One region of the Bradyrhizobium sp. BRP23 genome, then DNA from elsewhere that is predicted to be linked to it. Evidence: riboswitches for the same ligand, from Rfam matches in the RefSeq annotation. Region 1 holds a riboswitch; each other region holds the start of a gene.
The links. A riboswitch is a leader RNA that binds a small molecule or an ion and turns the genes downstream of it on or off. The one in region 1 is predicted to bind cobalamin.
Positions count from the first base shown of each region.

Region 2: linked by a shared signal. The riboswitch ahead of I6F24_RS00510 (DUF1636 domain-containing protein) and the one ahead of metE (5-methyltetrahydropteroyltriglutamate--homocysteine S-methyltransferase) in region 1 are both predicted to bind cobalamin.
Region 3: linked by a shared signal. The riboswitch ahead of I6F24_RS00425 (TonB-dependent receptor) and the one ahead of metE (5-methyltetrahydropteroyltriglutamate--homocysteine S-methyltransferase) in region 1 are both predicted to bind cobalamin.

Region 1 covers NZ_JADYVW010000013.1:46,532-54,464, forward strand. Annotated here, with positions in the region: gene metE (5-methyltetrahydropteroyltriglutamate--homocysteine S-methyltransferase) at 695-3,040, opposite strand; cobalamin riboswitch at 3,140-3,343, opposite strand; gene I6F24_RS28970 (hypothetical protein) at 3,755-4,030, shown strand; gene I6F24_RS28975 (nodulate formation efficiency C protein) at 4,373-5,155, shown strand; gene I6F24_RS28980 (thermonuclease family protein) at 6,953-7,660, shown strand; gene I6F24_RS28985 (carbonic anhydrase) at 7,671-7,933, shown strand, end outside.
Region 2 covers NZ_JADYVW010000001.1:106,859-114,791, reverse strand. Annotated here, with positions in the region: gene cbiB (adenosylcobinamide-phosphate synthase CbiB) at 1-753, shown strand, start outside; gene cobD (threonine-phosphate decarboxylase CobD) at 765-1,730, shown strand; gene I6F24_RS00520 (cobyric acid synthase) at 1,719-3,167, opposite strand; gene cobO (cob(I)yrinic acid a,c-diamide adenosyltransferase) at 3,175-3,810, opposite strand; cobalamin riboswitch at 3,851-4,073, shown strand; gene I6F24_RS00510 (DUF1636 domain-containing protein) at 4,167-4,541, shown strand; gene cobW (cobalamin biosynthesis protein CobW) at 4,538-5,587, shown strand; gene cobN (cobaltochelatase subunit CobN) at 5,587-7,933, shown strand, end outside.
Region 3 covers NZ_JADYVW010000001.1:88,790-96,722, reverse strand. Annotated here, with positions in the region: gene I6F24_RS00445 (energy-coupling factor ABC transporter permease) at 1-80, shown strand, start outside; gene cobF (precorrin-6A synthase (deacetylating)) at 126-875, shown strand; gene cobT (nicotinate-nucleotide--dimethylbenzimidazole phosphoribosyltransferase) at 881-1,933, shown strand; gene I6F24_RS00430 (histidine phosphatase family protein) at 1,926-2,498, opposite strand; cobalamin riboswitch at 2,571-2,774, shown strand; gene I6F24_RS00425 (TonB-dependent receptor) at 2,887-5,244, shown strand; gene I6F24_RS00420 (PepSY domain-containing protein) at 5,257-6,693, shown strand; gene I6F24_RS00415 (hydantoinase/oxoprolinase family protein) at 7,157-7,933, shown strand, end outside.

The DNA of each region.
Region 1 (7,933 bases):
ATGCGGCGTGCAGCATGCCCTCCCATTGGCCTTGGAGCGGCCATAGGCATCGGCGACACTCCGTAATCAGGTCCAGAAACCTCTGTTTGAGATCTATGAGCGGACCATGCGGAGGGTGTCACGAGCTTGATGATGCCGCGGTGCCGATAGGGTGCTCCTCAGCGCCCAAGCCGAAACCCGACTATCGGGTGGAACCGGTCGACCAAGGACTGCCTTAAGCAAGGTTCAAATTTAGCAACCGCTTATGCATTGGATAAGCTTGCGAGATCCATGGAGCCGGGCTTACGTCGCCCTGATCGAACATAAGGCTCCAGGCAGGAAAGCGCACCGAGTTTGCTGTCCTGCGGCGACCGCCCGGCATGCCCCCTCGCTGCTGTCGTAATCGTGCCGACGTGCTCATGAGCGACAAACCTTGGTGTAGATTCTAACTCTCAGGCTATACGGTCGCATACCACGGCATAATTGAGCTACGCTGATCTTGTGCTTCAACTCGGCTCAGATTTTCGGCGAATGTCCTCGCCGTGATCGAACTGGCGGCTTCGCCGATGGAAGTCCGCGCGAATGCGTCAGCTTCGCTCCTCCCAGACTTTCGCCCGGCCCGCTAAGCGGGGCGGGGCATTTTTTATGTTCCTAAGGCTCCCGCGCAAATGACCACAAGCGGATCAGCTTTGTCGAAAAGAGACCGAAGCCCGGATCAACGGCCTCGCGGATCGAATGCAGCGCGCAGTTCGCGGGCGGCAGTGACCATGTTCGCTAGCGCTGGCCGAACCTCCTCCCATTTGCGCGTCTTCAGGCCGCAGTCTGGATTGATCCAGAGCTGCGAATCCTGCAGCCGCGTCCGAGCCAACACCATCAGCTCCTTCATTTCGCTCGTCTCGGGAACGCGTGGAGAGTGGATGTCGTACACGCCCGGCCCGATCTGATTTGGATATTCGTAGTTCCTGAACGCGTCGAGTAGTTCCATTTTCGAGCGCGATGTCTCGATCGAGATGACATCCGCGTCCATTGCAGCGATCGCACCAATGATGTCGTTGAACTCCGAGTAGCACATATGCGTATGAATTTGCGTTTGATCGGCGACGCCCGATGAACAGATGCGGAAGCAATCGACGGCCCAGTCGAGATAAGCCGCCCACTCCGATCGACGCAACGGCAATCCTTCGCGGACTGCAGCTTCGTCGATCTGGATCATGGTCGCACCAGCATTCTCGAGATCGCGGACTTCGTCTCGGATCGCGAGCGCAATCTGGCGGCAGACCTCGCTTCTGGGAATATCATCCCGAACAAAGGACCAGTTCAAGATCGTCACCGGTCCGGTCAACATCGCTTTCATCGGCTTCCTTGTTAGTGATTGCGCGTAGCGCCACCAGTCCACGGTGATAGGCTTCGGCCGTGCTACATCGCCAAACAGGATCGGTGGCCTGACGCAGCGCGAGCCGTAGGACTGCACCCATCCGCTCTTGGTAAATACGAAGCCGGCGAGTTGCTCGCCGAAGTACTGCACCATGTCATTGCGCTCAAACTCGCCGTGCACGAGGACGTCAAGACCGATGTCCTCCTGCCAACGTACGGCGCGCGCAGTCTCCTCCTTGAGGAACTTGTCGTATTGCTCGTCGCTTATCGCACCTCGCGCATGCGCCGCACGGGCATTCCGGATCTCTGTGGTCTGCGGAAATGATCCGATCGTCGTGGTAGGAAAAGCCGGTAGTCCGAATCGATTGCTTTGGATCTCGGCCCGACGGGCAAATGGGCTCGCGCGCCGACACATGGTCTGGTCGATCGCTCTCATCCGGACAGCGACATTGGCATCACGGATTTTCGGCGAAGTCCGGCGGACAGTCGCGGCACCTTCCGACTCGGCAAGAGCTAACGCAACATTCTGGTCGCCTGCGAGTGCACGCGCTAGGATCGCAAGCTCCCGCATCTTCTGGACCGAGAAAGCAAGCCAGCTCTTGACGTCGGAAGCGAGGCCGGTCTCGAGTTCAACATCGACCGGCACATGAAGCAGCGAGCAGGATGGGGCGATCTGTACACGATCCTTGCCGAGCTTCGCAATCGCGGGTTCGAGCCGCTGGCGCAGCGACGACAAATTCGACCGCCATACATTCCGACCGTCGACGACACCGAGCGACATGACGAGATCACTTCGGCCGCCAGCGATGATCTGGTGCAACAACTGTGGCGCTCGAACCAGATCGAGGTGCAGCCCGGCAACTGGCAGGCTCAAGGCGGTGTCCAGATTGTCGCCGAGGTCGCCGAAATAGCTGGCAACCATGAGCTTGATCGCCGGCCCCTCCTTGGCGAGCCGGTCATAGGCATGTCGCAAAGATTTTCGCGTCCCCTCATCCAGATCAAGAACTAGGCTGGGCTCGTCGAACTGAACCCAATTTGCCCCACGTTTGGCCAATTCCTGCATAACCTCGATATAGGGCGGTATCAGTTCATCCAGCAGTGAGAGTGGCTGGAACGTGGGATCGGGACTCTTGCCGAGCTTTAGGAATGTGACCGGCCCGATCAGGACGGGGCGGGTCTGAAAGCCAAGGGCCTTGGCTTCCTCATACTCCTCGATCGGCTTGCGAGAGCATAGCCTGAAAGTCTGTCCCCTGTGAAACTCGGGGACCATATAGTGATAGTTGGTGTCGAACCACTTGGTCATCTCCTGCGCGGGTGCGCCAAATCCGCGCGGTCCGTGACCGCAACTCGCTTCCTGGTCGTCGCATTGTGAACCGCGGGCCATGGCGAAGTATGTCTTGAGCGAAACGGATTCGGCTTTCGAGGCGTAGATCTCCGGGATGGCGCCAACCATGACACTTGTGTCGAGCACCTGGTCATACAGCGAGAAATCGTTCGATGGAATGACCGTGACGCCGATAGATTTCTGACGGGCCCAATTCGCGGCACGCAGGCCAGCTGCGTCCTCGAGCAGCTGCTGTTCGCTGCTTTTTCCGGCCCAGTAGCTTTCTAGAGCGACTTTGAGCTCGCGCCTTGGACCGATGCGTGGCGTTCCGAGCGTGGCAACAGGGAGGGAGAGAAGAGACATAGCGTTAACCCATGTTGGGGGCAAAGGCCATGGCGGACGCAGGCAGGGGAAGTCGCGGTGCGACGGCTGCTTGGCGCACCACCGGGACACCCCGCCCGTGGACGAATATAGTGTCGGGGCAGGTCTCCTGGCTCGCAGGTCATCGCTGCTGTCCGGCCTTCCCGAAGCCGCGCAGGCTTCAGTGACGTCGTTGGACAGCGGCTCGCCGCTCACAGTTGCGGGGGCAGCGCCGGCATTTTCACCGGCTTCCCTCTTAGCTCCGGATCAAATGGAAACCGGAGAACCTCGACGACTTGGATTATCGGCAAGAGCAGTCTTCCGTCAACCTCTCAGATCATGTCTCAAGCTGATGCTGCGACATCTGCTACGCGAATGACCGTGCATCTCTAGCATTGAGATGATGTAGCAGTGCTCTCCAATCAGCGATACCGCAATGAGCATCGCAGTTGCCCGCGGGTTGCACGCCAGATCGGTGGAAAGGACAAATGCGGCTTGCGCGGTCGGGGCCGCTGCCTCGAGCAGAACGCATTTGTCGCCAGTCCCAGCTTCCCAGCGGTTTTTCGAGCACGCGCGCCATCCAGCCACCTTCTCGACCAACAGGATCAGTGTTGAATAGGCCAAGACACCTGGCTAAGCCAGCAACTTACAACTTACCCGGGCAGCACGTTTGATTTGCGGTGCCAGCCACACCCCAAATGCTCGGCGAAGATCGGCTTGCCGTCGTTCGCCATCGAGTACAAAGCGCGCCTGACTGAGGCTGTTCTCGACTTCCGGAGCGCCGGACGTCGCGAAAGGAGCGCCAAACGCGCCATGGCCCCTTGGCCGAAAGTGCCCGAAGGCATGGCAGCGATCAAAAGCCCACATTCCGGCAACGATAACCGAACCACACGGTTCAATGACGGCAAACGTGCTGCCACTTCTCATCAGGAACTTGGCACCGAGGCGTTCCGCTGTGCCGTCGAACATCCGGTGCGTGACGGGGATGCATAAGCCGTGCTGGAGAGGTTGAACGGAAACATCGAGACATGCGCCAGTCGGAAAGTCGACAAAGAGGACACAAAACCGGTGCGAATTGCCGTCTATTATCTGGCACGAAGAATGCACGTCCTCTGCCTGCCCAGTCCTCCTGCTGGGCATGTCCAGCACAGCAAATTGAGGCTGTCGGTGGCAGTGAAGTTAGCGGCGCGTGACATAGAGGGGAGCGCCTGCTCGCACGGGAAAACCAGTGGTCGCCCCGTCGCGTCGCCGCTAACTTCTTGCGCTCGCGCATAACAGGTTGAAGGTTGCCTGCTCTGGAATGACGTGTGGATGAGACCGGATAGGCCGACGGTTATGAAGAAAACGTCAGGAAGACGCGCGCTATGGCTTTGGCTCGGTCGATCCCTGATCTGCCTGGCCGGGCTGGCTGCGACGAGCAACACTGTTCGCGCTAACGACAGCCCCCTTGTCGAAAGAGTCAAGTCAACGTGGCGAGCGCAAGACGGTGAGACAATAGAACAAGTTATCTCCAACGTCTCGAAGGTGGCACAGTTCGTCCCTCGGATGTGGGGCGTCGCTGAACTTGACCAAAATGAATATGTTTTTGTTTCTTGGACCAGGCACCGGGATGATAAATCAGACGAAGAGTACGTTATCACCTGGAAGGTCGCGCTCGACGGGACGATTGAACTTGCGTCGACCTATGCGAAGCCAATGGAATTGGGCTGGCGCGCCTTCGCGCTCTCGTTGATCGCCAGTGAAGTCAAGGATGGCGAAAGGGACGCAAATCTTGGCTTTCTGCATGACCCGGCCAACTTCAACTTTGTGACGACCATGCAAGGTCGGCTCGGTGATCTTCTGCGGCAGGGCAGCTGCACTATCGTTGATCCTGTTGGAGTGGACTACTTGCCGAAGCAGAATGACAAGCCGACCGAGAAAGGTGATCTGTGGCGCGTTTTGCTTGTGGTGAACTGTAATATCCCAGGGCCCCGCTATTTTACATACAACGGGGTCATCACTTTCGAGAAGAGCGAAGGACAAGATTGGGAGCCGCAATCCTCCTTTGCCAAGCGTATCGCGGCTTTTCCTCCTGGCTCCTGGTTCGCTCGCATGGAGCCAAAGGAACGGGAGGATTAGAAGGGAGCTAAAGGCCTCGGTAAATGATCGCGCAGAGCAAGATCGCGCCGTAGCTCCTGCAGGGCCGAACGCCTCAGAGCAACGGCAAGACTATCAGCTCTAAACTCTCCGGTGTTTACACCTTGAACAGTCGCGAGCTTTCCCGCGGCCTTCAGCCGGCCATCGAGAAAATGGGGCAGCACGATTACCTCCGATTCTTTCTGCGAGGAGTCGAGCTCAGCGGCGCGTGCCGCCTTGCGAGAGGCGGCTTGACCTCGGCGCACCCCACGCAGTGGAAGGACACCATTTGCGAGAGAACCAGCTCTCCATGCCATTCTTCACGGGACTGGGCCTGCAGATGCCTCGGGCCCAAGCCCGATCCGGCGTGCGAACCGCGCATCGCGCGACTGACTGGCACCCGCAAGAGCGTGACCATTCCGAGGCCGAGGTGGCACGCGGGATCGACTGCTGCGACGAAACCGGTTAATAGGGTAATGGGGCAGTGTTAGCGGCCCCGGCTTGACCACCGGTCCTTCGAGTGCCCCCAACGAGGAGCCGGAGCCGTGCGCGAGGCATCGAAGACCGGACTGAGTCGCCCGCTAGATTTCCTCGCACGCATTCGTCTGCGCATCGTAGATCCGGATTTGAAGCATGGGAAAGCGCTTCTTTAGTTCTGCTCCACCTGCCCTGGCGCCGTCTTTGGTTGCGAATTCAGCTCTGAGTCGGCCATCCACTTCAAGCGCGTAAGAAGAGACGGGCAATTCCCGGGGGGCTGAAACCATTTCATTTCCATTGGGTAGTGAGGTGGCTCAGAATGATGTGTAGCTTGAGTCGGCCATACCACACCAGAGCTACCTGCTCGGATGCCGCGATGGGCCTTGTGGATTGACGCCTCGCACCGAATGGCATCAGGACGGCACTCGCGATCGTCCGAACACGCGGGCGGCTTACCCCTCGCCGGTGCGTATACGAAGTAGCCACGGCTCCACATGGTTGTCCTTAAATTTTCCCGGCGCAAACGCATGCCCTCATGCCGTGCTGGGTAACTCTCAACACGTGAGTACGGGGAAGCGCACAACGAAAGAGCGGCCGCCAGTCGCGCCGACCGGGTCATGAAAAATCCTGGCCTTCTCCGAACGGGGCCGCGGCACCACCCGACCATCCCGGCTGGCTCTCAAGAGAGCTCCTGGTTTTCCGCGGTTTGCGCAAACGATACCGATTCACTTGCGCTGCGAGCGTTGAGCTGGACTCCGTGGCGCCTTTCGTCCAAATCTCTGATAGGACGCGAGACCAGATTTCTTTCGAACGTCGGTCTTTCCGTGGCAAGAACTTAAAATGTCATCGCTCTCGCCGAAACCGTCGGCAGCCTTCTGTGTGCCGATGGGGGTTGGCACAAAGCATAGCCAGGTTGCTGTCCTCCACGCCTGACTTCCACTCGACTGTCACAATTCACAGGCGCTTTTCTTCTTCAATCGCGTGAGAAACAGCGTTCCGAGGCTCGGCTTTCTCCCGCATGCCGAGTTGGCGGCTGAGCGATGGGGATCTCCTCCTCAGGCCGAGAGAGGGTGCTGTGCGCGCCCACTGAGTGAGACCGGTGAGGCTCGAAGGATACCGCGATACGCACACCGGAAGAAATCGCTTGAACCTCACGCAGCGTCAGGTCGTAGCTTGGAAATGAGGGCCAAGCTTTCATAAAGCAAACGTCGAAAGATGCGGCCCGATAACGGACATAGTGCGTTTAAGCGTCGAACGCGGCGCCGGATCGCACGTGAACATGAATCAAGACGAAAGGCTATTGTCGGAATGAAACACCGCGTAATGATGGTCGCATTGTTGGCTGTCATCACATCTCCGGTCTGCGCGGCGAAGCTCAGCGGCCCTCCGCGCATCCTCGACGGCAATACGATCGAGCTCGAGAAAACCACGCTTCGGCTCTCAGGCATCGACGCTCCTGAGACTGACCAGATTTGCCTCGACGCCCACGGCCGGAAATGGGCTTGCGGCGTGGCTGCTCGCGACGAGCTTATCAAGCATTCGAACGGACGAACGTGGGATTGTCATACCACAGGAGTTGATGAATACGGCAGGTCGCGTGGCCGTTGCTTCATCGAAGGCGAGGACGTGAACGCCTGGATGGTACGCTCCGGCTGGGCACTATCGTCGCCTTCTGCCAATACGTACGTTATCTATGAGGTTGTGGCGAGCAAAGCCTATGCGGGGCTGTGGTCGGGGGCGTTCATCGCGCCCTGGGACTGGCGTCGCCGCAACAAGGGGACGATCATCATCGGCGCGAGCTCGGTTCCGATCGACGCTCAGGAGCTCCTGCTCGGATCCGCTTTGCTATCGGACCCGCCCTCGTCAGAGTGTCTGATAAAAGGCACCGTGGGCCACAACGGCGAGCGACTTTATCACTTGCCCGGGCAATTCGGTTACGAACAAATCGACATGACGAAGAAGCCCGGTGAACGCTGGCTCTGCAGCGAATCGGAAGCCGAAGCGACCGGGTGGCGCAAAGCCGCGCGATGAGGTGAGATGCATGCATGCAGGCCATTATCCGAATATGTCCTATCTGACCAAGATCGCGCCTTCGCGCCGCTCGCTGTTGCTGTTCGCTGTTTCGGCGGCTTGCCTGCGGCTTGACAACAACATTGTCGATGCGAAGGAAGCAAAAACGCCGCCCAAGCCGAATAACCTGCTCTCGCCGGATGCTGCCCTGAAGCGGCTGATGGAAGGTAACGATCGTTATGTCCATGGCGTATCACGAGGCGACGATTTCAAGCGCGAGCGCTCTGTTTTGGT
Region 2 (7,933 bases), on a different contig from region 1:
CTTGCGGTGATCGCGCTCTCCGCGGCGCTCGGCTGGGCGCTGCAATCACTGCTTCCTTCGGGCTGGATCCAGATCGTGCTGATTGGCATCCTGGCCTGGCCATTGGTCGCGCTGCGCTCGCTGCACGATCATGTCGCTGCCGTGGCCACGCCCTTGCTGGCCGGCGACGTCGCCGCCGCGCGCGAAGCGGTCTCGCGCATCGTCGGCCGCGATCCCGCAAGCCTCGATCAAGCCGGCATCGCGCGCGCGGCGATCGAGAGCCTTGCCGAAAACGCCTCCGATGGCATCGTGGCGCCGGTGTTCTGGGGCGCACTGTTGGGCTTGCCCGGCATCCTCGGCTACAAGGCGATCAACACGCTGGACTCCATGATCGGCCATCGCAGCGAACGCCACGAAGCCTTCGGCTGGGCGGCAGCGCGCATCGACGACGTCGCCAATTTCGTCCCGGCGCGGCTGACCGGATTCCTGTTCGTGCTGCTGGCACCGCAGCGGTCGGAATCATTGGCCTGCATGACGCGCGATGCGCGCCGGCATCGCTCGCCCAATGCCGGTTGGCCGGAAGCGGCCATGGCCGGCGGACTCGGTGTGCGGCTCAGCGGTCCCCGCATCTATCACGGCAGCGCGACCGAAGAGCCCTGGCTGAACGAGGGTGCGCGCGATCCGCGCGCCGCCGATATCACCGAGGCGCTGACAGTCTATCGCCGCGCCATGCTGCTGGTTGCCGGCGTGCTTGCGATCCTGGCTTTCGCGTGAAACAACGGGGCATGCGCGAGCACGGTGGAAATCTCGATCTGGCCCAGCGGCGTTTCGGCGGACGCGCAGAGGATTGGATCGATCTGTCGACCGGGATCAACCGGATGCCCTATCCCGTGGGCGAGGTAAGCGCACGCGCGTGGAGCGCGCTGCCGTCACGCGCCGAGATCGAGGCATTGCATCGGGCCGCAGGGCACGCATACCGCACCGGCGCGCCCATCGTTGCGCTTGGCGGCGCGCAGGCTGCGATCCAATTGCTGCCCCAACTTGCGCGGCCCGGTCGCGCGCGTATTCTCGCGCCGACCTACAATGAATATGCCGGCGTGCTGTCTGCCGCAGGCTGGGAGGTGCAGGAAGTCGGAGAGCTTGGCGCGCTGCCGGGCGCGGATCTCGCCATCGTCGTCAATCCCAACAATCCCGATGGCCGGCGTTCTGCGCCACAGGATCTGCTCGCGCTGCTGCCCCGCGTCGGCCGTCTCGTCGTCGACGAGAGCTTTTCCGATGCCGATCCGCAATCGTCGCTTGCACCAGAAGCGGATCGGCCGGGACTGTTGATCCTGCGGTCGTTCGGAAAGTTCTACGGCTTGGCCGGCCTGCGGCTCGGCTTCGCCATCGCTCATGCCGCCGACATCGACAGGCTTGCCGCGATGTCGGGGCCATGGCCTGTTTCGGGTGCGGCGATCGAAATCGGCTGCCGTGCCTTGCGCGATGAGGCCTGGACCGAGGTTACGTCGGCGCGGCTCGCGCGCGACTGTGTTCGCCTCGACGCATTGGCGCATGCGCAAGGCTGGCGGCTCATCGGCGGCACGTCGCTGTTTCGCTTGTACGAAACGCCTGACGCACTGGCTGCACAGGAAAGGCTCGCGCGCAGCCACATCTGGTCCCGCGTGTTCGCGCAACAGCCGACATGGCTGCGCCTCGGGCTCCCCGGCAGCGAAGCCGAATGGACGCGCCTTGCCGTGGCCCTAGCGCGCTAGCGCGAGCAGGCCTTCGACGTCGAGATGCTTTTCGATGTGATCGGCCAGCGCCTCGAGCGCGCTTTCGACGCTGGCGTGATAGGGCTCGTCGCCTGCGGGAATGTCGAGTTTGGCGAGGTAGGCCTTGCGGAAATCATCCGACGTGAACAGGCCGTGCAGATAGCTGCCCTGCACACGGCCGTCCCTGGAGATCGCGCCTTCCGCCTCGCCGTCCAGCTTGGCGAAGGGGCGGGCGCGATCCGGGCCGTCGGTGTGGCCGATATGGATCTCGTAAGCCTGGATCGGCTGATCCGTCGCCGCATGCACGGCCGCAACACGTGTCAGCGTTTTCTGCGGGCTCATCACCGTCTCGACATCGAGAAGCCCGAGGCCCGGCGTGTCGCCCGCAGGCCCCTCGATGCCTTCGGGGTCTGCGACGCTGCGCCCCAGCATCTGATAGCCGCCGCAGAGGCCGAGCACGTGGCCGCCGCGGCGGTGGTGCGCGAGCAGGTCGATGTCCCAGCCCTGCGCGCGCAGGAAGGCGAGGTCGCCGCGGGTGGATTTTGAGCCAGGGATGATCACGAGCCTGGCATCGCCGGGAATGGCTTCGCCCGGACGCACCATCACGAGATCGACACCCGGCTCGAGCTTGAGCGGATCGAGATCGTCGAAATTGGCGATCCGCGACAGTGCGAGGCAGGCGATCTTGCATTGGCCCGGCTTGCGCGCATCGCGCAGGCCGAGCGCATCCTCGGCCGGTAGCTCGCCGGCACGCGGAAACCAGGGCAGCACGCCGAAGCCGCGCCACGACGTTTTCTGCTCGATCAGCCTGTAGCCGTCGTCGAACAGCGTGGGATCGCCGCGGAACTTGTTGATGACGAAGCCAGAGATCATCGCGGCATCGTCGGGCTCGATCACCGTCTTGATGCCGACGAGCTGGGCGATGACACCGCCACGGTCGATGTCGCCGACCAGCACGACCGGCACATTCGCCTTGCGGGCAAAGCCCATATTGGCGATGTCGGACTTGCGCAAATTCACCTCGGCCGGGCTGCCGGCGCCTTCGACCAGCACCAGATCGGCGCGCTCCTTCAGCCGTTCGAAACTCTCCAGCACCGCGCCCATCAGCGACGGTTTCATCGCCGCGTAGTCGCGCGCACGCGCCGTCGCGATGCGCTTGCCGTGGACCACGACCTGCGCGCCGACATCGGTCTCGGGCTTGAGCAGCACCGGGTTCATGTCGGTGTGCGGCTCGACGCCGGCGGCGAGGGCCTGCAGCGCCTGGGCGCGGCCGATCTCACCGCCATCGACGGTGACGGCGGCGTTGTTCGACATGTTCTGCGGCTTGAACGGCAGCACGCGCAGACCACGGCGCGTAAAGGCGCGCGCGAGGCCGGCGACGATGAGCGACTTGCCCACGTCCGAGCCGGCTCCCTGGATCATCAGCGCGCGTGCCATCGTGCCTTCAAAACTCGACGCCGGCCTGCGCCTTGATGCCGGAACGGAACGGATGCTTGACCAGCGTCATCTCGGTGACGAGGTCGGCGATCTCGATCAGCTCGTCCTTGGCGTTGCGACCGGTGAGCACGACATGCGTCATCGCAGGCTTTTGCGTCGTCAGGAAGTCGACCACCTCCGCGACGTCGAGATAGTCGTAGCGCAGCGCGATGTTGATCTCGTCGAGCACGACCATGCGCAGCCGCTCGTCCAGGATCAGTTCCTTGGCCTTCTCCCAACCGGCGCGCGCTGCGGCGATGTCGCGGGCACGGTCCTGCGTCTCCCAGGTGAAGCCTTCGCCCATCGCGTGGAACTGACAGAGTTCGCCGAAATGGCCGGTGAGTAGGCGCCGTTCGCCGGTATCCCAGGCGCCCTTGATGAATTGCACCACCGCACAAGGAAAGCCATGCGCGACGCAGCGGACGATCATGCCGAAAGCCGAGGAGGATTTGCCCTTGCCGGCGCCGGTATGGACGATGATCAGGCCCTTTTCGCCGCTCTTGGTCGCCATGATCTTGTCGCGAGCGGCCTTCTTCTTCGCCATTTTGGCGGCGTGGCGGGCGTCGGTTTCCTCGGTCGTGTGGGTTTCCGGTTCAGGCGTCATCGGTCCCGGTCCTTCGGCTTGACAAGTGGCGGCCACCGGCAAATGGTGGCCGGGCGTTGGTTCCTGTCCTATGACAGGCGAAGAGGGAATGCGATAGGGTCCGAATCCGCAAAGATTTGGGTCCAAAATGCAGCCGCCCCCGCGACCGTGACCGGAGAGATGCCCGAAGCCACTGATTCCTTTTGGAATCGGGAAGGCGGGGATCGAAGGGCCAAAACCCTGCTCCGCAAGCCGGGAGACCTGCCAGCGCGGACGAGTTTTGGACCGGCGGACGGGGTGTTCCGCGACGGGGAAGCGGGCCTTCAGGAGAATGGTCCGTGCGCCTCATCGCCTCCCGCTGTTATCTGGAAGAGGCGATGACCGTCACACTTCATGTCTGCATCACCTGCCGCGCCGGCCAGACGCTTGGCGAGGGCGAGACGACGCCCGGCAAGCGCCTGCATGGCGCGATTCTCGAGGCCGGCGTGCCCGAGGGCGTCAGCGTGGTTCCCGTCGAATGCCTGTCGGCGTGCAGCCAGGGCTGCTCGGTCGCGCTCAGCGCGCCCGGCCGCTGGTCCTATGTCTATGGCCGCCTCTCCGATGCGAATGCGCAGGACGTGGTCGCAGGTGCTGCGGCCTACGCGGCGGCGCCCGACGGAATCGTGCCCTGGCGCAGCCGTCCCGAAATCTTCCGCAAGCAGTCGCTTGCCCGTATTCCCCCTGTTACCGTCGTGCCGGAGGCCGCTGAATGAACTCGCTCGCAAAAGTCCCGGTTACGGTCGTCACGGGTTTCCTGGGCTCCGGCAAGACGACGCTGATCCAGCATCTGCTCAGCAATGCCGGCGGCAAGAAGCTCGCCGTGCTCGTCAACGAGTTCGGCAGCGAAGGCGTCGACGGCGAGATCCTGAAGTCCTGCGCCGATGCGAATTGCCCGGAGGAGAACATCGTCGAGCTCGCCAATGGCTGCATCTGCTGCACCGTCGCCGACGATTTCATTCCGACCATGGAGCAACTCTTGGCGCGCCCGGTGCGGCCCGATCACATCCTGATCGAGACCTCGGGCCTGGCGCTGCCAAAGCCGCTGCTGAAGGCGTTCGACTGGCCGGAGATCCGCTCGCGCATCACGGTCGACGGCGTGATCGCGCTGGCCGACGCCGAGGCCGTCGCGGCCGGCCGCTTCGCGCCGGATCCGGCTGCGGTGGAAGCGCAGCGCACGGCGGACGACAATCTCGATCACGAAACGCCGCTGTCGGAAGTGTTCGAGGACCAGATCGCCTGCGCCGACATCGTGCTGCTGACCAAGGCCGACCTTGCGGGCGCAGCCGGAATCGAAGCCGCAAAAGCGGCGATCACCGCCGAGATGCCGCGCCGCGTGCCGATGCTGCCGGTCACCGACGGTGCGATCGATGCGCGCGTCATTCTCGGCCTCGGCGCTGCCGCCGAGAATGATCTCGCCGCGCGGCCATCGCATCATGACGGCGAGGAGGAGCACGAGCACGATGATTTTGCCTCGGTCGTGATTGACCTTCCGGAGGTCGCCGACATCGACGCGCTGGTCGCATCGGTCCAGAAACTGGCGCGCGAGCAGAACGTGCTGCGGGCCAAGGGCTACATCGCGGTTGCGGGCAAGCCGATGCGCCTGTTGTTGCAGGCGGTCGGTGAGCGCGTGCGCCATCAGTTCGACAAGCCATGGGGTGTGGCTCAACGGCAGTCCAAGCTCGTTGTGATCGGCGAGCATGGCGATATCGACGAGGCCGCCATCAAGGCAGGACTTGGTCTTTCAGGATCTGGCATCTGATGCACGTCGTCTTCCGCGAGAGCCGCGGTCTCGAGGAGACCGCGACGCCAAGAGACATCGGCCAGGACCCGGCCGATCTCGTGGTGCTCTCGTATTCGGATTCCGATTTGGCCGCGTTTGCGGCCGGCTGGCGCCGCGGTCGGGGCAGCCTGCCGTCGCTGCGGCTGGCCAATCTCGCGGAGCTGCGTCATCCGCTGTCGGTCGACACCTATATCGAACGGACGCTGTCGCAGGCGCGGGGCATAATGGTGCGCCTGATCGGCGGGGAATCCTATTGGGCGTACGGGCTTGCGGCGCTCCAGCAACTCGCGCAAGAGCGCAACATCGTGCTCGCCGTGCTGCCGGCGGACGGCCGCGACGACGCGCGGCTGGATGCGTACTCGACCCTGCCGGTCTCGACGCTGCGGCGGCTCAAGGTGCTCTGCGACTCCGGTGGCCCGGTCGCCGCGCAAGCCGCGATCGCGCAGCTCGCGCTGGCCTCGGGCCTCTATGCCGGCCCGGTCATCGGCGAGATGACCGTGCCCGAGATGGGCTTCTACGATCCCGCGCGCGGTGTCATTGCCGCGCCAGTTGGCGAGGGCAAGCCGCGCGCACTCGTGACGTTCTATCGCTCCTATCTCACGGCCGCCGATACGGGGCCGGTCGACGCCTTGATTGCGGCGCTGCGCGAGAAGGGATTTGACGCCTACGGCGTGTTCGTCACGTCGCTGAAGGCGCCGGGCGTTGCCGACTGGCTGCGCGCGCATCTGGCGCAACATCCTGCGGCGGCGATCGTCAATGCGACGGCGTTCTCGGCCCTTGGCGATGACGGCACGACGCCGTTCGATGCCGCATTCTGTCCGGTGTTCCAGGTCGCGCTCTCGACGGCGCGGCGCGAAGATTGGGCGGAATCACTGCGTGGCCTGTCGCCCGGCGATCTCGCGATGCATGTCGTGCTGCCGGAGGTCGACGGCCGCCTGTTCGCCGGCGTGGTGAGTTTCAAATCGGCCGGTCAGCGCGATCCCGATCTGCAATTCGCGCATCTAGCGCACAGGCCCGACGAAGAGCGCGTCAATGCCGTTGCCACGCGCGTCGCGGCTTGGCGTCGCCTCGCGGAGAAGCCCGCCGGCGAGAAGCGGCTGGCGATCGTGCTCTCGAATTATCCGGGCCGTCCGCATCAGATCGCGCACGCCGTCGGGCTCGACGCGTTGGCGTCGGTCGAGGCTTTGATTTCCGATGTCGCTGAGGTCGGCTTCGACGTTGCGCCGGTTGATGCGCTCGGCGAGACACTGTTGAAGCAGAGTTTGACTTGGGGCGTCGCCGATTATCGAGCGGGGCTGTCGCGCCTGCCGCAATCCTTGCAGGACGATCTCGCGCGCGCCTGGGGCGCGGTGGAAAACGACCCGAGCTGCCGCGATGGTGCGTTCCACTTCGCCGCCATCGCGTGCGGCCGGTCGGTCATCGCGGTTCAGCCCGAGCGCGGCGACGCGGCCTCGCGCGATGCCGATTATCACGATCTCGCCTGCACGCCGCGCCACGCCTATGTCGCGTTCTATCTCTGGCTCCGGCAGCAAGGCTGCGATGCCGTCGTGCATATGGGCGCGCACGGCACGCTGGAATGGCTGCCCGGAAAATCCGTGGCGCTGTCGCAAGCGTGCTGGCCGGAAGCGCTGATCGGCGATCTCCCCGTCATCTATCCCTTCATCGTCAACGATCCCGGCGAGGCCGCGCAGGCCAAGCGGCGCATCGGCGCGGTCACGATCGGCCATCTGCCGCCGCCGCTTGAGACATCCGCGGTGCCGGAGGGCCTGCGCCGGCTCGAACGCCTGCTCGACGAATATTCGACCGCCGATGGTCTCGATCCCGCGCGCCGCCAGCGGCTGATCGCGGCGATCCGTGACGAGGCGCGGGCGGCGGGTCTCGAAGACGATCTCGGCCTCGATGCAATGGCCGCACCGGCCGAAGCCATCCCGCGGATCGACCGCTTCGTCTGCGACCTCAAGGAGAGCCAGTTCGGCGATGGCCTGCACGTGTTCGGCCGCGGTGCCTGCGGCGAAGCGGAGCGCGATGCATTGCGTTCCGTGCTCGCCGGAAAACGCGTTGCCCCCGGGCCGTCGGGCTCTCCGTATCGCGGGCGTCAGGATGTGCTGCCGACAGGGCGCAACCTCTTCGCCGTCGACCCGCGTGCGGTGCCGACGCCGTCGGCGCATGCGCAGGGGATAAAACTCGCCGAAGAGCTGTTGCGCCGTCACTTGCAGGATCGCGGCGACTGGCCGAAGGGCCTCGTGGTGGATCTCTGGGGCTCGGCGACGATGCGCACCGCAGGCGAAGAGTTCGCGATGGCGTTGCATCTGGCCGGCCTCGCGC
Region 3 (7,933 bases), on a different contig from region 1:
CGGTGCTGGCGCTGGCGAAGTCGCTGCGCGGCGTCACCGCGCCCGGCCTCGTCACCCCGCGCCTGCACAACGCGGCGTAAGAGATCAGCGATGGGCGGCCGGTGTGGCCGCCCATCGCGCTCGCGATGCTCACGCTCTCCCTGATCGGCATCGGTTGCGGCGATCCCGCGCAGCTCACGCGCGCCGCCGTTGACGCCATCAACGCCGCCGATCTCATCCTGATCCCGCGCAAGGGGACTGCGAAATCCGATCTCGCCGATCTCAGGCGAACGATCTGCGCCGGTGTGCTCACCAACAAAACGACGCGCATCGCCGAATTCGATCTTCCCGTGCGCGATGCGACCGAGGCGGACTACCGCAAGGGCGTCGACGATTGGCACGATGCGGTGGCCGCGATTTGGTCGCAGACGATAGCTGGGCATCTCGAAGATGAGGGCAAGGTCGCGCTGCTGATCTGGGGCGATCCTTCGCTCTATGATTCTTCGCTGCGCATTGCGCGGCGGCTCGATCCATTGCCGACAATCGAGGTCGTGCCTGGGATCACCTCGATCCAGGCGCTGTGCGCGGCGCATGCGCTGCCGCTCAACGACATCGGCGAGCCGTTCCTGGTCACGACGGGGCGGCGCTTGCGCGAAGGCGGCTGGCCGCAGGGCGTCGATACCGTCGTCGTGATGCTCGATGGCGGCACGGCGTTCCAATCGCTGGATCCAGAAGGCCTGCAGATCTGGTGGGGTGCCTATCTCGGCATGCCCGATCAGATCATCATGTCCGGCGCGCTGGCTGAACTGGGCGCGCGCATTGCCGCCGTGCGGCAGGACGCACGCGAGCGGCACGGCTGGATCATGGACAGCTACATCATCAAACGCAGGCGTTGAGCAGCATGCTTCCCGAATGGGTTACCCAGAACTGCCCCGAGGTCTCCGCTGTTCATCGCGAGGCGGCCATTGCGCGGCAGGCGCAACTGACGAAGCCGACCGGCGCGCTCGGCCGGCTCGAGCAGCTCGCAATCGAGCTTGCGGGCCTGCAGGCCACCGAGCAACCGCGCGCCGCGCGGGTGCCGATCATCATCTTCGCCGGCGACCACGGCATCGTCGCGCAGGGCGTGTCGGCCTATCCGCAAGCCGTCACCATCGCGATGATGACGAATTTTGCTGCCGGTGGCGCCGCGATCTCGGTGCTGGCGCGCGAGCTGGGTTCGAGCCTCGAGGTGGTCGACGCCGGCACGCTGACCGAGGCGCAGATCGCGGGAATCGTCACCGACAAGCCGCGCAGCGGCACCCGCGATTTCAGTGTCGAGGCCGCGCTCACGCCCACGGAATTGGCCTTCGCCTTCGAGGCCGGGCAGCGCGCGGTGGTGCGCGCCGAGGCCGGCCGGCCTGATCTCTTGATCTTCGGCGAGATGGGGATCGGCAACACCACGACGTCGGCGGCGATTGCTGCGAGCCTGCTCGGTGTGAGTGCCGACGAGATCGCGGGCAGCGGCACCGGCGTCGATGCGTTGGGCCGCGCGCACAAGGTGCGGGTGATCGATGCGGCGATCGCGCATCACGGCGTTGCGGGGGCGTCACCCGAAAAAATCCTGTGCGCCGTCGGCGGCCTCGAGATCGCGGCGATCTCGGGCGCGATCATCGCGGCTGCGCAACGTCGCATCCCCGTGTTGATCGACGGCTTTATCGTCTCGGTGGCGGCGCTGGCAGCAGTGCGCCTCAACCCGTCCTGCCAGCCGTTCCTATTGCCCTCGCATCAATCGGCGGAGCAGGGACATCGGCTGGTGTTGCGCGCGCTGAATGTGCAGCCGCTGATCAGCCTCGATCTCAGGCTCGGCGAGGGGTCGGGGGCGGCGATCGCGCTGCCGCTGGTGCGCTCGGCCTGCGCACTTCACAACGGCATGGCGACGTTCGCGCAGGCCAACGTGCCGGATCGGCCTAGCTGATGCGTTGATTGACCGAGACGACACGCCAGCCGCCCGCGAGCCGGTCGATCCGGGTCAGCGACAGCGGATCTATCACGAAGCGCAGCGCGGCGTCCGGTGTGAGATCGAGCGCGATGCAGAGCGTGGCACGAATGGTGCCGGAATGAACGACCAGCGCCGCGGAGCCTGCGCCAATCTGCGCCAGGCCGAGGCGGACGCGGGCGACCTGATCCGCAAAGCTTTCGCCGTTCGGCGGCCGTCCGTGCGCGGGATCGCGCCAGACCTGCGCGTAGGCCTCGCCGCCGGTCGCGGCGAGCTCGTCATGCCGATGGCCGGTCCAATCGCCGAAATCCTGCTCTCCGAATTCGCTGACCAGCTCCGGTTCGAGTCCCAGGGCGCGCGCCGTCTCGACCGTGCGCCGCGATGGGCTGGCATAGCCGGCGACATCCGCGGGCAAGAGGCGCCTCAGGGCCGCCAATGCAGCGTGATCGCCGAGGTCGGCCCGCGCATCGGCCGCATGGATCGTCCCGGGCACGCCCGCGACGGCCGCATGCCTGATCAACCAGAGGAAGGTCTCGCCTTCCATGCTCATCTCCAAGGAAGTTGGTTGCTGTGGCCCCAACGCCGCAACTGGCACATTGACTCTGTCTTGGTGGTAATCCTAGATGCTCGCGACGGTTTTCCCGAGAGGGAATGAAAAGGGAATGCGGTGCGGGGAAAATTGTCCCCAATGCCGCGGCTGCCCCCGCAACTGTAAGCGGTGAATCCTTCGTCACGAGCCACTGGGTCCTCGGTCCCGGGAAGGCGACGAAGCGGTCACGACCCGCGAGCCAGGAGACCTGCCGTCAGCCGTGGTCACACGCGAAGATGTCGGTCGGGGAGTACAGACATTCGGCTTCATCGGACGGCTAAGGCCGACGGTGAAACCTCGTTCGCTGTGACGTGCCACTGACGTCATACCGAGGTTTTGACCTGTGTCTTCCATCCGTATCGCACGACCGCGCCGCGTCCTGCTTGCCTCCGCCGCGTTCACGTCCTTTGCCGCTCTTGGTCTGCCGGCCGCTCTGGCGCAGCAGGCCCGAGAGTCACTGCCACCCGTCGAGGTGTCGCCCGCCCAGGCCCGCAAGCCGGCCAAACCGGCAGCAGGAACGGCGCAGGGCGCGCGCCGCGCGGCAGCGCGCAGGCCGGCGGCTGTATCCGCAGCGCCAAGACCCGTCACGCCGGATTCAACGCCGCAAACGCCGCTCAACTCCAACGCCGTTGCCGAAAGCGCCTCGCGGCTCGGCTTGACGGTGCGGCAGACGCCCGCGACCGTCGAGGTTGTCTCCGCCGAAACCATGCGCGAGCAGGGCCATCGCACCGTGTCCGAGGTGGCGCAGGGCGCCGCCGGCGTCACCTCGGGCGACAACCCGGCCGAACCTTCGGCCTTCTCGATGCGCGGCTTCACCAACAGCCAGATCAACACGCTCTACAACGGCATCAAGATCGGTCCGCAGAACATGACCTCGCGGATCGTGGACACCGCCAACCTTGAGGCGGTGGAATTCCTCAAGGGCCCGGCCTCGCTGATTTCGGGCGAGGGCGCCGCGGGCGGCGCGATCAACTTCGTCACCAAGCAGCCGCACACCGGAGCTGTCCGTAACGAGGCCGATTTCTCCTGGGACTCGCTGAACTCGTTCCGTGCCCATTACGGCTCCGGCGGCAGCACCAATGTGCAGGGCCTGGACTATCGCTTCGACATCAGCCGTTCCGCCCTCAACGGCTTTGCCGATGACACCAATGTCAAGACGTTCGGCACGTCCGGCCAGCTCAACTACCGTGTTTCCGACAGCCTCAGGATCTGGGGTGCGGTCGAATATCGCGAAGACCGCTCGAAGGCCTATTGGGGCGCGCCGCTGGTGCCGGTGGCCTTCAGCGGTTCGCATGCGACGACGGGGATCGTCTCCGGCAATTACGTCTCGAATTACAACGGAACCAATCTCGGTGCCGTCACCATCGACGACCGCACCTTCAACACCAATTACAACGTTCTCGATAACCGCAACGTGGCGCAGGAAGTGTGGCTGCGTGGCGGCTTCGAGCTGAAGCTCGCGCCTGACCTCACGCTGAAAAGTCAGGCCTATGGCTATGGCGCGGAACGGACCTGGTTCAATAACGAGATCGAGGCGTTCAATTCCACCACGAACCTGGTCGATCGCGAGCGTTTCTATGTCGCCCACAGTCAGCGACTGGTCGGCAACATCACCGACCTGATCTGGGATACAAATATTGCGGGCTTCGACAACCGGCTGGTCACGACGCTGTCGTCGAGCTATCTCGATTTCGTCAGGCCCGGCGCGGCAAACTTTCCCGGCGATTCCGTCTCGCTGGTCGACCCCAACCGCGGCTTCTACGGCCTGCTCACGACACAGCAGCAGACCGCGCGCATCGACAACGAGGCGCTGTCATTCGAGGACAGGCTCAAGCTGACGCGCAGCTTCGCGCTGATCGGCGGCCTCCGCGTCGAGCATATCGGGCTCGACCGCAATTCGACCGACCAGAACGGGATCGTGAAGGCGGGCTTTCCATTCACGAAAGACTGGGCACCGGTCACGGGGCGCATCGGCTACACCTGGGAGGCCGTTCCCGGGCTCACCTTCTTCAGCCAATACGCCACCGGCGCCGACGTCGCAGCCAACAACATCTTCCTGCTCTCGCCCACCCAGCCGCTCGATCTGACCACCGCGCGCACCTATGAGACCGGTGTCAAGCACCTGTTCTGGGACAATCGGGCGGAGTGGTCGTTCTCGGCCTATGACATCCTGCGCAAGAACGTCTATGCGGCCGCCGGCGGCATGCAACTCAACATCGCCGGACGACAGGAGTCGAAAGGCGTCGAGCTTGCCGCCTCGATACGCCCGATCGAGCCGCTGCGGCTGTGGGGCAACATCGCCTATGTCGATGCGCGCTATGCCGACTACAATTTTGCCGGCGGCTCGTTCTCCGGCAACACGCCGCCAAACGTGCCGCGTATCGTCGCCAATGCCGGCGCGTCGTATCGCTTCTTCACACCATGGCCGGTGGAGCTTGGCATCACCGGCCGTCATGTCGGCGACCGCTACAACACCGACGCCAACGTCGTGACGATGAAGGCTTACACCGTGGCCGACGTCTACGCCTTCGTCGACATCCCCAAGACGGCGTTCAATGCGGTCGACCAGGCCCGCCTGACCTTCCGTGTCCGCAACATCACTGATAAGCGCTATGCGATCTGGGGCGATCCGTTCTATCCGGACCAGATCCTCCTGGGCGCGCCGCGCACCTACGAGATCTCGGCCGCGTTCAAATGGTGAGGCCCTGAGCGCATGATGGGCGCGATCGTCCTCACGCATCGCTGGCTCGGCATCGCGTTCTGCCTGCTGTTCGCGATGTGGTTCGCGACGGGAATCGTGATGCACTTCGTCCCGTTTCCGTCGCTGACGGAAGCGGAGCGATTTGCCGGACTTGTGCCGGTCGATCGCGACGGGACGAAGATCTCGGTCGCGGACGCCGTTGCGGCGAGCGGGATTGCCGATGCCACGCGTGTTCGGCTGATCCAGCGGAGCGATGGACCGGTCTACGTCGTCTCGGGCTCCACAGGTTCGCGAGCGGTTCGCGCCTCCGATGGAGGAGACGCGTCGGTGACATCAGCCGATGTCGCGCTCACCATCGTGCAAGCTTATTCACGTCAGCGCGGGCTTGAGGCGGTACGCGCTGCGATCGTCGCGCGGTCGGATTACGATCAATGGAGCGTGCCGAACGGTTTTGATCGCCATCGCCCCTTGTTTCGCGCCGCTCTTGGCGATGCCCCTGGAACGGAGGTCTACGTTTCGTCGCTGACCGGCGAAGTCGTCCTGGATACGACGCGCAGCGAGCGCGCGTGGAACTGGGCCGGCAGCGTGCTGCACTGGATCTATCCGACAATTCTGCGCAGCAGCTGGGCGCTGTGGGATGGCGTGGTCTGGACGCTGTCGCTGCTGGCCCTAATCGCGGCATTGCTTGGTGCGGTGCTCGGAATCGTGCGTGTGAAGATACGGGGACGCCAGCTCTCGTCGCCCTATCGTGGCTGGCACGCCCTGCATCACATCATCGGTCTCGTCGCGACCGTGTTTGTGCTGACCTGGATCTTCAGCGGCTGGCTGTCGATGGATCACGGCCGCCTGTTCTCGCGCGGGCAACTGACTCCGACAGAGGCCGGCGTGGTCGATGCCGCCCCGGATTGGCGAGACGCGTCGTCGCTCGATCCGCAGCCAATATCGCCGTTGGCCCGCGAGGTCGAATGGTTCGCCTTCAACGGCCATGTCTATCGGTGCGACCGGGTTGGTCTCGGCCGTCAGGCGTTGATCAGGGCAGGGGACGCGCCGCGCGATGGACCGGCGTCATACCTGGACAGGCAGGAGATCGGCGACCTGACGGCGCGCCTTGGCACCGGCTGTGCCGCACCGTTCCTGCTCGCCGGCAACGACGACTATCCGGCGCAATCCGCACTTCCGGGGGCCCCCGTCTACCGGACGACCTGCGGCGATCTCTGGTTCGATGTCGATGCTGCCGATGGCAAGCTGCTGCAAAGACTGGACCCGTCGCGCCGCGCCTATCGCTGGCTTTACAGTGCGCTGCACACGCTTGATTTCCCGATTCTGCTGGCTCATGCGCGGCTGCGTGACGCTCTCATTGTCGGGCTCTGTACGCTCGGGCTGATGTTCTCCATCACAGGCATCGTCATCGGCTGGCGGCGCTTGCGGGCATGGCTGGCGAGCGCATAGCCAGTCGCGAAATCTCCGTACCCGGCGCGACCCGTTCGGCGCGCCGGGTTATCCACCAGCGGCCGGTGATGTCCTCGCTTACCGACCGTACAATAAAGAGAGGCTGAGCCGACCTGCGTGCATAGCTCTTGGTCAGTGCTGTCTCCCGCACCGCCGACCGATCGCCTGCAAATTAGACAAACGGCCTTGTGCGATCCGATTGCAGTGCAACGGGCGCTTCTATTTGCCTCGAAGAATCCAAGGGTGCGCTGCACATTTTGACTTCGCGGCCTTCTGCTCTCTGCGCGAGCAGCGCTGCACGGAAACGTGCAGCCGATGCTGCGCCGCGCAAGGCCGGTGGCTTGCTAGCGCTTTGGTTTGCGACAACTCTGACCCTATCCCGCGGCCATCGCTCTGTCGCACGCTCGCACGTGATGGCATGACAGGGAATGATGATGAACGTCACGCGTAGCTGATTGTGCAGATGAGCGATCCCGGCAATCATTGGGAGGTCGGCACCGATATCGGTGGCACCTTCACCGACATCATCGCGATCCGGCGCGATTCCGCGGAAGCGCGGATTGCGAAGGTGCCGTCGCGCCCCGACGCACCGGTGCAAGCGATGCTGGAGGCGATCGAGGCGGTCGGCCTTCGCAAGAGCGAGGTGAAGCGCTTCGTCCACGGCACCACGCGCGTGACCAACGCGATCGTCGAGAACCGGCTGCCGAAGGTGGCGCTGGTCGCGACCGAAGGCTTTGCCGACGTGCTCGAGATCGCGCGCTATCGCCGCCGAGACCTCTACCGGCTCGACATTCCGCCGAAATCGCCGCCTCTGGTGCCGCCTGAACGCTGCTTTGGGCTCGCCGAGCGCCTCGATCATGAGGGGCGGGTGCTGAAGGCGCTCGAGGAAGCGGAGGTCGAACGCCTGGTGGCGTGGCTGAAGGGGACCGGCGTGCAGAGCGTCGCAGTCGCGCTCCTTCACGCTTATGCCAATCCGGTGCATGAAAAGATGCTGGGCGAGCGGCTCAGGGGCGTCGTCGCCCACGTCTCGCTCTCGCACGAGGTCAATCCCGAGGCGCGCGAATATGAGCGAACCTCGGCAACCGTGTTCAACGCGGCCGCGATGCCGATCGCGGTGGAATATCTCAGCGAGCTGGAGCAGCGGCTGCCGATCGGGCCCGGCCTGCAGGTGTTTCACTCCGCCGGCGCCATGGTGCCGATTTCGGCGGTGAAGCAGCGTCCGCTGGTGATGGCGATGTCG